DNA from 2 places in the Neobacillus sp. MER 74 genome. Region 1 is predicted to be linked to the other one. Evidence: riboswitches for the same ligand, from Rfam matches in the RefSeq annotation. Region 1 holds a riboswitch; the other holds the start of a gene.
What was found. Region 1 has a riboswitch for S-adenosylmethionine ahead of M3610_RS10725 (homoserine dehydrogenase). Riboswitches for the same ligand answer to the same signal wherever they lie in the genome.
Positions count from the first base shown of each region.

Region 2: it holds a riboswitch for S-adenosylmethionine, as region 1 does, so the genes downstream of both, M3610_RS07765 (methionine ABC transporter ATP-binding protein) here and M3610_RS10725 (homoserine dehydrogenase) in region 1, are expected to answer to the same signal.

Region 1 covers NZ_JAMAUV010000005.1:27,946-36,140, reverse strand. Annotated here, with positions in the region: gene carB (carbamoyl-phosphate synthase (glutamine-hydrolyzing) large subunit) at 1-384, shown strand, start outside; gene argF (ornithine carbamoyltransferase) at 377-1,354, shown strand; gene M3610_RS10750 (argininosuccinate synthase) at 1,439-2,650, shown strand; gene argH (argininosuccinate lyase) at 2,711-4,087, shown strand; gene M3610_RS10740 (carbon-nitrogen hydrolase family protein) at 4,207-5,067, shown strand; gene M3610_RS10735 (GNAT family N-acetyltransferase) at 5,088-5,750, shown strand; gene M3610_RS10730 (GNAT family N-acetyltransferase) at 5,766-6,437, shown strand; SAM riboswitch class I at 6,531-6,639, shown strand; gene M3610_RS10725 (homoserine dehydrogenase) at 6,718-7,956, shown strand; gene M3610_RS10720 (glycosyltransferase) at 8,184-8,195, shown strand, end outside.
Region 2 covers NZ_JAMAUV010000003.1:207,641-215,835, forward strand. Annotated here, with positions in the region: gene sufU (Fe-S cluster assembly sulfur transfer protein SufU) at 12-449, opposite strand; gene M3610_RS07740 (cysteine desulfurase) at 439-1,668, opposite strand; gene sufD (Fe-S cluster assembly protein SufD) at 1,668-2,978, opposite strand; gene sufC (Fe-S cluster assembly ATPase SufC) at 3,000-3,785, opposite strand; gene M3610_RS07755 (MetQ/NlpA family ABC transporter substrate-binding protein) at 4,167-5,012, opposite strand; gene M3610_RS07760 (methionine ABC transporter permease) at 5,026-5,655, opposite strand; gene M3610_RS07765 (methionine ABC transporter ATP-binding protein) at 5,690-6,715, opposite strand; SAM riboswitch class I at 6,885-6,994, opposite strand; gene M3610_RS07770 (O-acetylhomoserine aminocarboxypropyltransferase/cysteine synthase family protein) at 7,115-8,195, opposite strand, start outside.

The DNA.
Region 1 (8,195 bases):
CGGGATAAGCAATCGTCACTTCCAATCATGCAACAACTTGTAAAAAAACAATACAAGATTGCTGCAACGGAAGGAACAGCTGCCTATTTTCAAGACAATGGAATTCCTGTTGAAAAAGTAATTAAGGGCGATGATGAGGTCCTCGATCTTTTCCGAAACCAGTCCATGAAGGCTGTTATTAACATACCGAATCAAGGTCGAAATAAAATTAAATTTGGATTCCAGATTCGCGAGCATGCTGTTCGCTACAAGGTACCTGTATTTACACACTTAGATACAATTGAGGCGATTATCGATCTTGAAAAAGGTCCACGATCCGATTTTGGGGTACGATCTGTGAATGAATATTATAAGTTAGAAGAGAGAGGTGCTATTCATGGGTGAGGCGATTAATTTATTTGAAACTAGTAAAAAAACTGTTCAGAAGCTGAAAGGAAAAGACTTCCTACAGCTTTCTGATTTCAGTACAGATCAAATCCTTTATCTATTAAATGAAGCGGTAGAGATGAAGAAACTCCAAAAACAAGGCAAACCACATCCGTATTTAGCCGGTAAGGTTTTAGGAATGATTTTTGAAAAATCCTCAACCCGTACAAGAGTATCATTTGAAGTAGGAATGTTGCAGCTCGGAGGACATGCGATATTCCTTAGTTCAAAGGATATCCAATTAGGAAGAGGAGAAAGCATATCAGATACGGCTAAAGTGTTATCCCGTTATGTGGATGGATTAATGATTCGAACATTTTCACATGATTCAGTGGAGGAATTAGCTGAACATGCAACAGTACCGGTCATTAATGGCTTAACCGATCTTCAACACCCAACTCAAGTGTTGGCAGATCTATTAACAATACTAGAACATAAAGGGAAATTAGCTGGCTTAAAGCTATGTTATATCGGGGACGGTAATAACAATATGGCCCACTCGTTAATGGAGGGTGCCATGAAAGTCGGCATGGATATTAGCATTGCTAGTCCACCAGGCTATTTGCCTAATGGTAAAATAACCGAGGACGCCATCAAAGTGGGGAAACAAACGGGATGTTCACTGAACATTACAAATGATCCCCAAGAAGCGATTAAAGGCGCTGATGTGGTAGTCACAGATGTGTGGACCAGCATGGGTCAGGAAGAAGAAACAGAAAAGAGATTGAAGGCATTCAAAGGATTCCAAGTAAATAATGAACTGTGCAAGTTTGCAAAAGATGATTTTATCTTTTTACATTGTTTGCCTGCACACCGTGGTGAAGAAGTAACAGCAGAGGTTATTGATGGTCCGCATTCAGTTGTTTTTGATGAAGCAGAGAACCGCCTGCATGCTCAAAAAGCAATTTTAAAACTTTTACTAGAATAATAGTTTCTTTTTCTATGAAACTTGTTGTATAATAATTCTATCAGTTGGATAAAAATACAGACTTAGTAAGAGGAGAATTATAAAATGACAAAAGAAAAAATCGTTCTAGCCTATTCAGGCGGTTTAGATACATCCGTATCAGTAAAGTGGATTCAAGAAAAATATGGTTACGATGTGATTGCATTAGGTCTGGATGTTGGAGAAGGAAAAGACCTAGAAGCAATTAAAAATAAAGCACTTAATGTTGGTGCAGTAAAAGCCTATATGATCGATGCGAAAGAATTATTAGCGAAGGAATATATTTTACCAGCCTTAAAAGCTAATTGCTTATATGAAGGAAAGTATCCATTATCATCTGCTCTTTCTCGTCCATTAATCTCTAAATTATTAGTGGAGATAGCAGAAAAAGAGGGAGCAACTGCTGTAGCCCATGGCTGCACAGGGAAAGGAAATGACCAGGTTCGTTTTGAAGTTTCTATTCAAGCTTTAAACCCAAGCCTAAAGGTCGTTGCACCAGTTCGTGAATGGGGAATGACTCGTGACGAAGAAATCAAATATGCAGAGGAAAACTGTATTCCAATTCCCGTTGATTTAGATAATCCATTCTCAATTGATGCCAATATTTGGGGCCGTGCATGTGAGGCAGGCGTGTTGGAAGATCCATGGGCTGAGGCACCAGAAGCAGCTTTCGATTGGACGAATCCAGTTGAATTAACTCCTGATACAGCAGAATATGTTGAAATCGAATTTGAACAGGGGGTACCGGTTGCTCTTAACGGTGAAAAACTTCCGCTTGTACAATTAATTGAAACGCTAAATGCGCTTGGCGGCAAACATGGTGTTGGCCGTATCGACCATATTGAAAATAGATTAGTAGGGATCAAATCTCGTGAAGTCTATGAAAACCCTGCTGCACTCATTTTAATCAATGCTCATAAAGAATTAGAGTTTTTAACATTAACTCGTGAGGTATCTCAATTTAAGGCCCAAGTGGAACAGCAAATGGCTAAAATCATTTATGAAGGACTTTGGTATTCTCCTATTAAGCCAGCCCTTGATGCATTTATAAATGAAACGCAAAAGACAGTGACAGGTACCATTCGCGTCAAGCTTCATAAAGGGAATCATACAGTTGTTGGCAGAAAGTCTCCATTCAGCTTATACAATGAGGAACTTGCAACATATTCTAAAGGCGATGCGTTTGATCATAATGCAGCCGTAGGATTCATTAAGATTTGGGGCTTACCGACGAAAGTCTATTCAGAAGTGAATAAAAAGGAATCTATTTTAAAATAATTCGGATTGCCCTCGAGTCCTTTTCGAGGGCTCTGTTATTAGGGTAGGGAGGAACATTACATGTCGAAGTTATGGGGCGGCCGTTTTACAAAAGAAACCAATAAGCTAGTAGAGGAATTTACAGCCTCAATATCTTTTGATCAAAAGCTAGCTAAGGAGGATATCGCAGGAAGTCTCGCTCATGTGCAAATGCTGGGAGAGTGCGGTATCATTCCCGTAGAGGATGCCGAGAAAATTAAGGATGGTCTTCTCTCGATAAAAAACCTGGTAGATAATCATGAGGTTGAGTTTTTAGTAGAAGACGAAGATATCCATATGAATATTGAAAAACTATTAATTGAAAAAATTGGTCCGGTCGGTGGGAAGCTTCATACAGGGCGCAGCCGTAATGATCAGGTGGCTACCGACATGCATCTGTACTTAAGAACAAAAACGACGGAACTTATTAAGTTAGTTGAAGATGTTCAACAGGCATTAATTAAGCAAGCGAAAGAGAATGTCCAAACCTTAATACCTGGATATACACACCTGCAGAGAGCTCAGCCTGTCTCCTTCGCTCATCATTTAATGGCGTATTTTTGGATGTTTGAACGTGATAAAGAGCGATTGATTGATAGTTTGAAGCGCATCAATTGGCTCCCGCTTGGTTCAGGGGCATTGGCAGGAACAACCTTTCCGATAAACCGTGAACGTGTCGCTGAGTTATTGGGGTTTGAAACGGTTTATCCAAACAGTATGGATGCTGTTAGTGATCGTGATTTTATTCTTGAATTTTTATCCATCGGTTCGATTATTATGACTCATATTTCCAGATTATCAGAAGAACTTGTCATTTGGTCAAGTCAGGAGTTTCAGTTTGTTGAACTGGACGATTCGTTCTGCACAGGATCAAGTATTATGCCGCAAAAGAAAAATCCAGATGTACCTGAGCTTCTCCGCGGTAAAACAGGCCGTACCTATGGCAATTTAATCGGCTTGCTGACCGTTCTTAAAGGCTTACCTCTAGCTTATAACAAGGATTTACAAGAGGATAAGGAAGGTATGTTTGATACCGTTGAAACGCTGGAAGGTTCATTAATGTTATTAGCACCGATGATTGAAACCATGACTGTTAATAAAGATATCATGCGTAAGGCGATCAACAATGATTTTTCTAATGCTACAGATATTGCTGATTATTTGGTAAGAAAAGGTCTGCCTTTCCGTGATGCTCATGAAGTAATTGGAAAAATTGTTTTATATGCGATTCAGAATAATAAATTTTTGCTCGATTTGAGCTTTGAAGAATATCAAGGCTTCAGTTCTTTATTTGAGGAAGATATTTATGTGGTATTGGCTCCAGAGCATGTGGTTAGTGTAAGAAATAGCTTTGGTGGAACATCACCAGAGCAAGTCGAGAAACAAATCAAGCTTGCAGAGGGAAAACTGCAGCGATAAAGATGAAATTCTAGAAGCCTGCCATTTGGCAGGCTTTTAGTTTGAATAAATTGTAATAATAACGAAAATATTAGATAATCTCCTTATGAGAAATTTTTACAATTGAGTGGAGGAAAATAATGAAAATTCGTGTATCTGTCGTGCAATACCAGTTACATACGATTCAATCCTTTGAAGAGTTTGCGTCACAATGTGAACACTACATAAAAACTGCAGAAGAATTTGGGGCAGAGTTTGTCCTTTTTCCAGAGTTCTTTACTACCCAGCTATTATCGATTGGGAATGGACAAGGGCAAAGTCTAAGCATCAACGATCTCCCGAGATTTACTGAACAATATAGAGAACTATTTTCTAATTTTGCAAAAAATACAAACATGCATATTATTGCGGGAACGCATGTGATTGAAAAGGATGGCAAGCTGTATAATACCGCTCATTTATTTTATCCAGATGGCAGGGTTGGCGAGCAGGCCAAACTTCATATTACACCGACCGAAGTCAATGAATGGAATATGGCACCAGGGGATTCCTTTCAGATTTTTGAAACAGAAAAAGGGAAAATCGCCCTGCTTACTTGTTATGATATTGAATTCCCAGAGATCGTGCGGATGGCAAAGGCTAAGGGTGCTGATGTCATTTTCTGTCCATCGTGTACAGATGATCGTCATGGGTTTCATCGTGTTCGCTATACCAGCCATGCACGGGCAATTGAGAATCAAGTATATGTGGTTTTAACAGGAACAGTGGGTTCACTGCCGACGGTTGACTTTATGCGTGCTAATTTTGGTCAAGCTGTCATTATTACTCCAAATGATATTCCATTTCCTCCTAAGGGCATATTGGTTGAAGGTGAAATTAATAATGACATGATTGTAACGGGTGATCTGGATTTAAATTTGTTATATGAAGTAAGTGAACGAGGATCTGTTACAACCTGGCGTGATCGCAGAACTGATTTATACACAGACTGGGAAAAGTAAACAGAAGGGGTGGGTTTAGTATGTATCGAAGTGAATTTTACGTTTTTGACCAAGAGCGGCCTGTTCCGGTTATCATTCGCAATTATACCAAACAGGATTTTGCCGATCTTATCAAGATTCAATCCGAGTGCTTCCCACCTCCTTTTCCATCAGAATTATGGTGGAATAAAGAGCAACTAACCAATCATGTGGACCTGTTTCCAGAAGGTGCATTATGTATTGAGGTTGATGGTGAATTAGCCGGTTCGTTAACCGCCTTAATTATCGATTTTGATCCCAGCGATAAAAACCATACGTGGGAAGAAATCACTGACCATGGATACATCCGAAACCATAATCCAAGGGGGAATACCTTGTACATCGTTGATATCAGTGTCCGACCCAGGTACCGTAAACTAGGGCTAGGAAAATTGATGATGCATGCTATGTACCATGTTGTTATTGAGAGAGGTTTAGAGCGCTTACTAGGCGGGGGTAGAATGCCAGGTTTTTATAGAGTAGCTGATAACATGACACCGGAGCAATATTTAGCATCAATTATAACGGGAGAATTAAAGGATCCTGTCATTACATTTTTGCTGCGCTGCGGCCGTGTCCCGGTAGGAATTATTGAAAACTATCTAGAGGATGAGGAATCCTGTAACAATGCTGTATTAATGGAATGGAAAAATCCTTTTAAATAATTGGGGGGGATATTTATGGATTATATTAGAATCACAAGTATAGATGATCCGAATTTTAGAAAACTGCATAACTTAATGGGAGAAATTTTCCCGCCAGAAGAAGTCCTGGCATATGAGCTATGGAAAGAGCCATTAGAAGATCCGAGTATTCGGGTATTCGTGGCAGTCGATGGCGATAAAGTCTTAGGTGCAACTGAATACCGTTATTATCCTGATTGGAATATTGCCATGACAGATTTTACGATTATAGGTAAACCTGGCCTAAGCCTTGGTCGATTTTTAGCTCAAAACCGGTTAAAGGATTTACAACAATTAGCAAATAAAAATGGAAAAGAGCTTCACGGAATGTTTGCAGAAATATACGATCCTTACAGAGTTGAACATCACGAATTTGGCGGCGTAAAGGTTATGGACCCTTATGTGCGACGTGAAGTGCTTTCCCATTTGGGTTACAAGCGGTTAGATTTCTCATATGTTCATCCATCCTGGGAAAATAATGGGGAAGCCGTAACTGGGCTAGATTTATGTTTCATGCCATTAGACGATGAGCTTAAATCTCTCCCAACTAATCTTGTAAAGGATTTCCTAACAACCTATTACTCCATACTTTCAAACAAACCGAAGGAATGGTTAGAAATGATAGACCGTCTAGGAGACAAGGGAGAAGTAACCCTGTTACCTTTGTAAAAAAAAGAAATTTCAAATAATATTGACATCTACAAAGGATTCAACTAGAATTCTCTTTATAACTTGGAAATTTAATCAAACAATTACATAAAACTCTTATCCAGAGCGGCGGAGGGACTAGGCCCGATGAAGCCCGGCAACCATCAAGGTAAATCTTGAAAAGGTGCTAATTCCTGCAGGTTATTTGCCTGACAGATAAGAGGAGGAAACTAACCCTCTTCTTATGAAGAGGGTTTTTTTCTATTTAGCCATGTCTATTATAAATGAAGGGTGGATCAATATGTCTGTGATAAAAGTAGCGATTCTAGGTTTCGGAACAGTCGGGGAAGGTGTTTATAGAACGATTCAATCCCATGCAGAAGAACTTGAGGGAGTATTAGGAAAAAGGGTCGAAGTCGCAGCTGTACTAATTAGAAATAAGCATAAAAAGAGAAATATTAATGAAGATGTATTAGTCACTGCAGATTTCAATGAAATTTTAAGTCTACCTCAACTTGATGTTATTGTCGAAGCAATCGTCAATAAAGAACCCACTTTTACATTTTTAAAACAAGCGATTCAAAAAGGATGTCACATAATTACAGCTAATAAAGAAATGTTTGCACACCACGGGAATGACCTGCTCGAGTTAGCAAAGCATCATAATGTTTCAGTAGGTTACGAAGCGACAGTTGCGGGTGGTATACCTGTTATTCAAACCTTAAGGCAGCTATTAAACGTAAACCGTGTTCATCACGTGCAAGGCATACTAAATGGAACATCGAATTTCATCTTAACGGAAATGCGTGAGAAGAAGCAGTCCTTTGCTGACGCTCTAAGTTTAGCACAAGCAAAGGGGTTTGCTGAAGCAGACCCAACCAATGATGTCGAAGGCTTTGATGCTTTTTATAAAACAATGATTCTAAGCAGAATTGCATTTGGTGAGGAACCAAATTGGGAGGATGTAGAACGAGAAGGGATTACTTCAATTACAAGTGAATTAATCGAGGCAGCTGAAAGACTTGGACTTAGGTTTAAACTTATTGCAAGTATAAGTAAGAAAGGTGATCAAATTAAGGCCGCTGTTAGACCAGTCCTTGTTGGAAAGTCTCATCCTTTTTATTCTATTGAAGGGGTAGAAAATGCCGTTAATGTTTACACGGATCTTGTTGGTAGTATTACATTACAAGGACCAGGTGCCGGCATGTTTCCAACAGCAAGTGCAGCAATCGAAGATTTAGTTTATGTCTGTCAAAATAAGCGGATAAATAAGTATTTCACAAAGACGCCAGCATTTCATTTAGGAGATAAAAAAGAGCATGCAGACGAATTATGGATAATTCAAGGTCTCACAAAGGATTTTAAAAACCCATTGATCACATGGATTACTCAAACTAATGAGGAGACAGCAATTATCCGGACAAATACGGAGTTAATTAAACAGTTAATGAGTGAACAGAACATAAAATGTTGCTTTCAAATTTTAGGGGAGTATGAAATAGAAAGCAATGATAAAGAAGTATCATTAGCCGCCATATAGTTTGAATGAAATCATAAGCAATTATTCCGTAAAAAGAGCGCATAAGCTCTTTTTTTTGTGAATTTCTATGCTCCTAATTGGAGGGAATCGACAAATAGCAAAAAAATATATACAAAGCAACCTATAAATGGGGATAAGTCTAGTCAAAATCATATGGTATACATATTGTGTAAAAGCAAAACCCAAATGGACTAGTTACTTATAAAAGTAAATTGAAGAGGTGCGTCATGTTATGGAAT
Region 2 (8,195 bases), on a different contig from region 1:
TTTTCTTCATTTTATTCTTTTTCCTCGTTTTTCAATCCCTTTTCCATGGCTTTCCACGCTAATGTCGCACATTTAATGCGGGCAGGGAATTTAGCTACCCCTTGAAGTGCCTCGATATCACCTAAATCGATATCTTCGTCATACTCTTTGCCTTGCATCATGTCAGAAAAGATTGTTGAAAGTTTTAACGCTTCTTCAATCGTTTTCCCTTTAATCGCCTGGGTCATCATTGAAGCGGATGACATGGAAATCGAACAGCCTTCGCCTTCTTGCTTTGCGTCAACCACGATCCCATCAACCACTTTAAGGGTCAATTGAATCCGGTCCCCACATGTGGGGTTATTCATATTAATCGTCAGACTGCCATCCTCTAAAACGCCACGATTACGTGGATTTTTATAATGGTCCATAATCACCCGACGGTAAAGATTATCTAAATTAGAAGACATCGCTGAAATACTCCTTTGTTTTAACAAGTCCTTCAACAAGTTTATCTATATCATCTTCTGTGTTGTATAGGTAAAAGCTTGCACGTGCTGTTGCGGAGGCTTTTAGCCATCTCATTAGCGGCTGGGCACAATGATGTCCAGCACGAACCGCAATTCCTTCTGCATCTAGCACAGTTGCCACATCATGTGGATGAACATCACTGATATTAAAGGTGACTAGTCCTGCCCGCTTCGCTGGGTCAAGAGGACCATAAATAGTCATACCTTCTACAGTTGCCATTTTTTCTAACGCATAGGCCGCAAGTCTATGTTCATGTTCGGCAATTTGGTCTAAGCCCACTTCATTTAAAAAGTCGATGGCAGCGCCAAGACCAACGGCCCCAGCAATGATTGGTGTACCGCCTTCGAACTTCCATGGCAGTTCTTTCCATGTTGATTCGTACAATTGCACGAAATCAATCATTTCGCCGCCGAACTCGATGGGTTCCATGTTTTCGAGCAGATGTTTTTTTCCATAAAGGACACCAATGCCGGTCGGACCGCACATTTTATGTCCAGAAAAAGCAAGAAAATCACAATCTAAATCTTGAACATCAATCTTCATATGCGGTGCACTTTGCGCCCCGTCGACAACCATAATTGCTCCGTTTTCATGAGCAATTTGCGCTATCTCTTTGACTGGATTAATGACGCCAAGGACATTGGATACTTGCATAACAGAAACGACTTTCGTGTTTGAAGTAATTGTTGCACGAACGTCATCAAGTGAAATGGTTCCATCTTCTTGTAATGGAATGTATTTCAACTGAGCACCGGTCCGTCTTGCCACTTGCTGCCACGGAATAATATTGCTGTGGTGCTCCATATACGTAATGACGATTTCATCGCCTGCTTTTAAATTCGCCGCCGCATAGCTTGCAGCTACGGTATTAAGAGAGGTTGTTGTTCCTCTTGTAAAAATCACTTCTTGAGTAGACTTGGCATTGATAAACTTACGAACCTTTTCCCTTGCCCCTTCGTAAGCATCCGTTGCTCTTGTTCCTAGTGTATGCACACCACGATGGACATTGGAATTGATTTCACGATAATATTTTTCAACCGCCTCGATTACTTGGATGGGTTTTTGAGATGTTGCCGAACTATCCAAGTATACTAATGGCTTCCCATTGACTTCTTGATCTAAGATAGGAAATTGTGCGCGAATATCCCTGATATTCATTAGCGTACTTTCCTTTCAATTACTTCAGTTAACTGTTTCTTTACTCCTTCAATCGGTAACTGGTTAACGACAGGGGCTAAGAATCCATGAATGACTAAGCGTTCTGCTTCTTCTTTACGAATTCCCCGGCTCATTAAGTAGTAAAGTTGAACAGGATCTACACGACCTACAGATGCTGCGTGGCCAGCTACGACATCATCTTCATCAATTAAAAGAATCGGATTAGCGTCGCCGCGTGCTTTTTCACTTAGCATTAGAACACGGGAAGTTTGCTCTGCATCTGATTTAGATGCACCATGCTCAATTTTACCAATTCCATTAAAAATCGATGTAGCACTATCCTTAGCAACACCATGATTCAAGATATTTCCGACGGTATGTTTTCCGAAGTGTACAACCTTTGTGGTAAAGTTCTGTGTTTGGTCACCACGTCCAACAACAACCGTTTTTGTGTCGCCTGACGAACCGTCGCCAAGAAGGTTCGTTGTATTTTCTGAAATGGTATTTCCTTCATTCATTAAACCAAGGGCCCATTCAATTTTAGAATCTCTGCCAGCAACGCCGCGGCGATTTACATATGTCGTAATACCTTTAGCCAAGGTATCAACAGCGCCGTAACGTACGCTTGCATTAACATTGGCAATGACTTCCGTCAAAATATTAACTAGTGCATTAGAAGTTTCCACGGTGGAAATGTAGTTTTCAACATATGTCACCGCACTATTATCCTCAGCCACAACGATTACATGGTTAAACAAATTCGCCTCGGCATCATCCTGCACAAACACCGCCTGTATCGGTTCAGAAACTTCTACATTTTTCGGAATGTATAAGAAAACTCCTCCGTTAACCAGTGCAGCATTTAGGGCAGTTAAGCGATGCTCATCGGCATTGATGGCCTGAGTAAGATAATACTTTTTCAGGACGTCACCATGTTCCTTCGCAGCGGTAAAGATATCAGTAAAAATAACACCCTGGCTTTTTAGCTCTTCAGATAAAGATAAAAAAGCTGGAGTTTGATTTCGTTGAATATATAAATTTTTATTTTCGGCTTCCATATCAATTAATGCTTTTACCTCTTCTGGTAATTCAGAAAGAGAAGTGATGGGAGCACTTGATACTGTATGTTGAGTGAACTGGGTGAAGTTCCATTTATCAATCTTTGTTTTATCAGGTCTTGGCATTGGAAGCTGCTCAAAATCAGCTAATGCTTTAAGACGGAGCTCCTCGAACCAAGCAGGCTCGCTCGTTTCTTTTGAAAAAGAGCGGACATTTTCCTGATCAAATGATAATTTGATTTCTGTTGTCATTGTAATCCTCCTAACCCTCTCTTACGCTTCTTGCCCAACTGTTTCATCTTCAATTCCAAGTTCTTGTTTGATCCAGTCATATCCTTCAGCTTCTAAGCGTTGTGCTAGTTCAGGTCCGCCGGATTTTACAACACGGCCCTGCATCATTACATGCACATGGTCTGGAGTGATATAGTTTAAAAGACGTTGATAGTGTGTAATCACTAAGCAGCCGAAATCTTCGCCGCGCATCTCATTGATTCCTTTTGATACTACCTTTAGGGCATCGATATCTAGTCCGGAGTCAATTTCATCTAGGATTGCAATTTTTGGTTCTAACATCATTAATTGCAAGATTTCGTTACGTTTTTTCTCACCGCCGGAGAAGCCTTCGTTTAAATAACGTTGTGCCATATCAAGGTCCATTTCAAGGAATTCCATTTGCTTATCCATTTTACGGATAAACTTCATTAATGAAATTTCATTTCCTTCACCAAGACGGCTATTTAGTGCTGAACGTAAAAAATCGGCATTTGTTACGCCGTTAATTTCACTTGGATATTGCATTGCTAGGAATAGCCCAGCCCGTGCGCGCTCATCTACTTCCATTTCAAGAACATTTTGTCCATCTAGAGTGATAGATCCGCTTGTTACTTCATATTTTGGATGGCCCATAATGGCAGAAGATAAAGTGGATTTACCTGTTCCATTTGGTCCCATGATTGCGTGGATTTCTCCACCCTTTATTTCAAGGTTTACACCTTTTAATATTTCTTTCCCATCAATTGCTACATGTAAATCTTTGATCGTTAACGTTGATCCAGCCATATCTATACCTCCAAAGAGAAAGTGTTGTATCATGTAATCGGGTCGTTTGATAACCCTATTCTCATTTTATTCTCATTCCAATCTTATAACAAATGAAATGTATTAGCAACTCTTAAACAGTAAAAACATAGCACCTATTTTCATTAAGCTAGTATCAAATGAGAATGAAAGGGTATTTTTAATGAAAATTCTGATTAATCCTAAATAAGGAAAATGCACTCGAGTAAAATCATACCTCATTTTATTACATTTTGCCAATGGAATTCGGGTCTAATGGTCTTCCTATTTTTACCCAATGAAACTGTTTAAATGTATACCGTTTTAGACATCGGCATAGAAAAAGTCAGTGTTTAATACACTGACTTTCTTCCTATTTATAAGTTACTCAGAAACCGGTACAACGGCACCTTTGTATTTTTCAAGAATGAAGTCTTGAATTTCTTTTGAATGTAGAACTTCCACTAATGTTTTGATACTGTCTTTATTTTCGTCACCGCTGCGGACAGCAATCACGTTTACATACGGTGATTCTTTGTCTTCAATGGCGATGGAATCTTCAACTGGGTTCAAGCCTGCATCAATCGCATAGTTAGAATTGATTAGGACCGCGTCCCCTTCGCCATTATTATAGATTTTTGGAAGTAATGCTGCTTCATAGTTGGTATCGAACTTTAGGTTTTTAGGATTTTCAACAACATCTTTTAATTCTGCTTTCGTTTTATCAATGCCTTCTTTTAATTTGATAACTCCCTCTTTTTCAAGTAAAGAAAGAAGACGGCCATGGTCAGCTACAGAGTTGCTCATGATTAAATGTGCACCTTTTGGAAGATCACTTAGCTTTTTATATTTCTTTGAATAAACACCGATTGGCTCAATATGGATACCGCCAGCATTAACAAAGCCATAACCATTTTCTTTATTTTGAGAATTTAAGTAAGGGATGTGTTGGAAATAGTTTGCATCAAGTTCTTTTGATGCCAATGCTTTGTTTGGTAATACATAATCTTGGAATGTTTTGATTTCTAAGTCAATGCCTTTTTCTTTTAAAAGCGGTTTTGCTTTTTCAAGGATTTCTGCATGGGGAACGTTAGATGCTCCAACCACTAATTTTGTAGTTTCTGCTTCTTTGCCACCAGTAGTTCCTTCTGACTTTTCCTCTGACTTGCCGCAAGCTGCGACAACAAATACGATAGACAATGCTAACAATAAACTTAATATTTTTTTCATTTTGACCTCTCCTTTATCTTTTATCTAATTTTGAAGTGATAAAATCACCGATAAACTGAATGATAAACACAATAATTAAAATAATGATGGTTGCGACTAAAGTTACATCGTTTTGATTTCGTTGAAAGCCTTGAAGATAGGCAAGATTTCCTAAACCACCTGCTCCAATGACTCCCGCCATTGCTGTATAACCAACAAGAGCAATCGCTGTTACGGTTATCCCAGAGACCAGCGCTGGCATCGATTCTGGTAACAGAACCTTCCAAATGATCGTACCAGTGGTGGCACCCATTGACTTTGCTGCTTCAATCACGCCTTTATCAATTTCCCTAAGGCCAATTTCCACCATCCTTGCATAAAATGGTGCAGCACCAATAATCAATGCTGGCAATGCGGCATTTTCACCAATCATGGTTCGGAAAAGTATCGTTGTAAACGGGATTAATAAGACAATTAAAATAATAAAAGGAATGGACCGGAATATATTCACCACGCCGCTAATGACCACATTAATGGGTTTATTACTCCAAAGACTTCCTTTTGAAGTAAGGAATAACAACAATCCAAGCAGGATACCAAGAATAAATGTAGCCACAACGGAAATCCCTGTCATATAAAGAGTTTGTCTCGTTGCTTCCCACATTGCCGGCCAATCAAAATCTTCGAAATACGGTTTACTATTCACTTGTAACCACCTCCACTCCTACTTGCTGTGAACGAATATAGTCGACTGCCTTATTGACTTCTGCTTCGTCCCCATCAATATGAATGAATAAGGTTCCATAGGACCCGCTTTGGGTTTGTGAAATCTTCCCTTGCAAGATATTAACGGTCACGTTATTATGTCGAATGACATTTGTAATGATCGGCTGTTCAACAGACTCCCCAATAAAAGTTAGTTGAACAATTTGACCGGAACGATAACGTTCAATTAAATGTTCAGCAGTTTCTTTCGTTTCTTCTGGTTCGGTTACCTGCTGGACAAATCGTTTCGTAATCGACTGCTGTGGATTTTTGAATACATCTAATACTTGTCCAAGTTCGACGACCCTTCCACTTTCCATGACGGCAACCCGGTGACAAATCTTGCGGATTACATGCATTTCATGGGTAATAAGAACAATAGTCAGACCGAGCCTTTTATTTATATCAACTAACAATTCCAAAATAGAATCGGTCGTTTGTGGGTCGAGGGCAGAAGTAGCTTCATCACAAAGAAGTACTTTCGGATTGTTGGCAAGCGCCCTTGCAATCCCAACACGTTGCTTTTGTCCGCCGCTTAACTGGGATGGATAAGCATTCTCTCTACCTTCCAGGCCGACTAATTTAATTAGTTCACTAACTCTTTTTTGGCGCTCAGGACTTTTGATGCCTGCAATTTCTAAGGGAAAAGCAATATTTTCACTAACGGTTCTTGACCACAATAAGTTAAAATGCTGAAAAATCATACTGATCTCTTGCCGGGCTTTTCGAAGTTCAGCCCCTTTGATTTTTGAAACCACGCGGCCAGCAACGGTTACGGTCCCACTGGTCGGCAGTTCCAAACCATTTAACATTCTAATCAATGTACTTTTACCAGCACCACTGTATCCAATTACCCCGAAAATTTCACCATCTTGAATTTCAAGGTTTACATCATCAACAGCTCTAAGCTGACCCTGTTTGGAGGGAAAAATTTTCTGAACACTTTTTATAGAAATCATTGTATCACCTGCTTTTTATCCAATTTACCTTAAAATTCTGAAAGATTTTTCTTGTAATATACCGTTTAATCTAATATAGGGTTTGACTTTTTTTACGAAAAGATTCTATGTTATCAAAATAAAAAGCCTTTCTGCGCAGGCAGAAAGGCATCATAAATAATAATCCTTTCTCCCATCTTCCAAAGCAAACGCTTTGTGTGAATTGGCACCATTTCAATAATAAATATTGACGGTTGCCGGGCTTCATCGGGCACATCCCTCCACCTCTCTTGATAAGAGTATCAATTCCTATATTTAATTCAAACGTGAATTTGTTTAAGTAACTATATTACAAAAGTATCGTATCACGGATAAAAAGGGGTGTCAATGAAAATAGTTTCTTATTCAAAAAAATAAGTTTTAGGCATTAACGTTTAATGAAGTTAAACCAGTTGCCGAAACAATAGCCGACTCTAGGTCTTCAATTAGATCTTCTACATTCTCGATCCCGATGGATAGGCGAATTAAATCCTCTGTTACACCTGCAGCGATCAGGCCTTGGGCATCTAATTGCTGGTGAGTGGTGCTGGCCGGATGAATAATTAAACTTTTTGCATCACCAACATTGGCCACATGTGCCCAAAGTGTGATGGAATCAATTAATTTAGCCCCTGCTTCTTTTCCGCCTTTAATTCCGAATACCACCATCGAACCGGCACCTTTTGGTAGATACTTTTTAGCTAGTTCATAATCAGGATGGGATGGATGACCAGGATAGGAAACCCATTCTACGGCAGGATGGTTAGTTAAGTAATCGACGACTTCTTTAGTATTTACGACATGCTCCTTCATCCGGACATGCAGAGTTTCAAGCCCAAGGACAAACTGGAAGGAATTTTGCGGACTTAATGCCGGCCCTAGATCACGAAGCAATTGGACACGTGCTTTGATAATATAAGCCACCGCGCCTAGGGCTTCTGCATAAACCAAATCATGGTAGCTTGCGTCTGGTGTTGTAAAGCCTGGGAATCTTGGAGAATTCCAATCGAATTTACCGCCATCAACAATAATTCCGCCCGTTGTCGTTCCGTTCCCTAATAACCACTTAGTAGCGGAATGAATGACAATATCTGCTCCATGTTCAATTGGGCGGCAAAGGTATGGAGTGGCAAAAGTATTGTCAACGATTAGTGGTACACCTGCTTCATGGGCAATTTCTGCTACTTTTTCAATATCAAGGATGCGCAGGCTTGGATTACCAATTGTTTCCGCAAAGACTGCTTTTGTTTTGGCAGTGATCGCTTGGCGGAAGTTTTCTGGATTTTCTGGATCTACAAATTTCACGTTAATTCCATATTTCGGAAGGGTCACTGCAAATAAATTATAGGTGCCTCCATAGAGATTGGAAGCCGAAACAATTTCATCGCCAGCCTCAGCAATATTTAAAATGGCAAGAGTAATAGCGGCCATTCCGCTCGCCACTGCTAAAGCACCAACACCG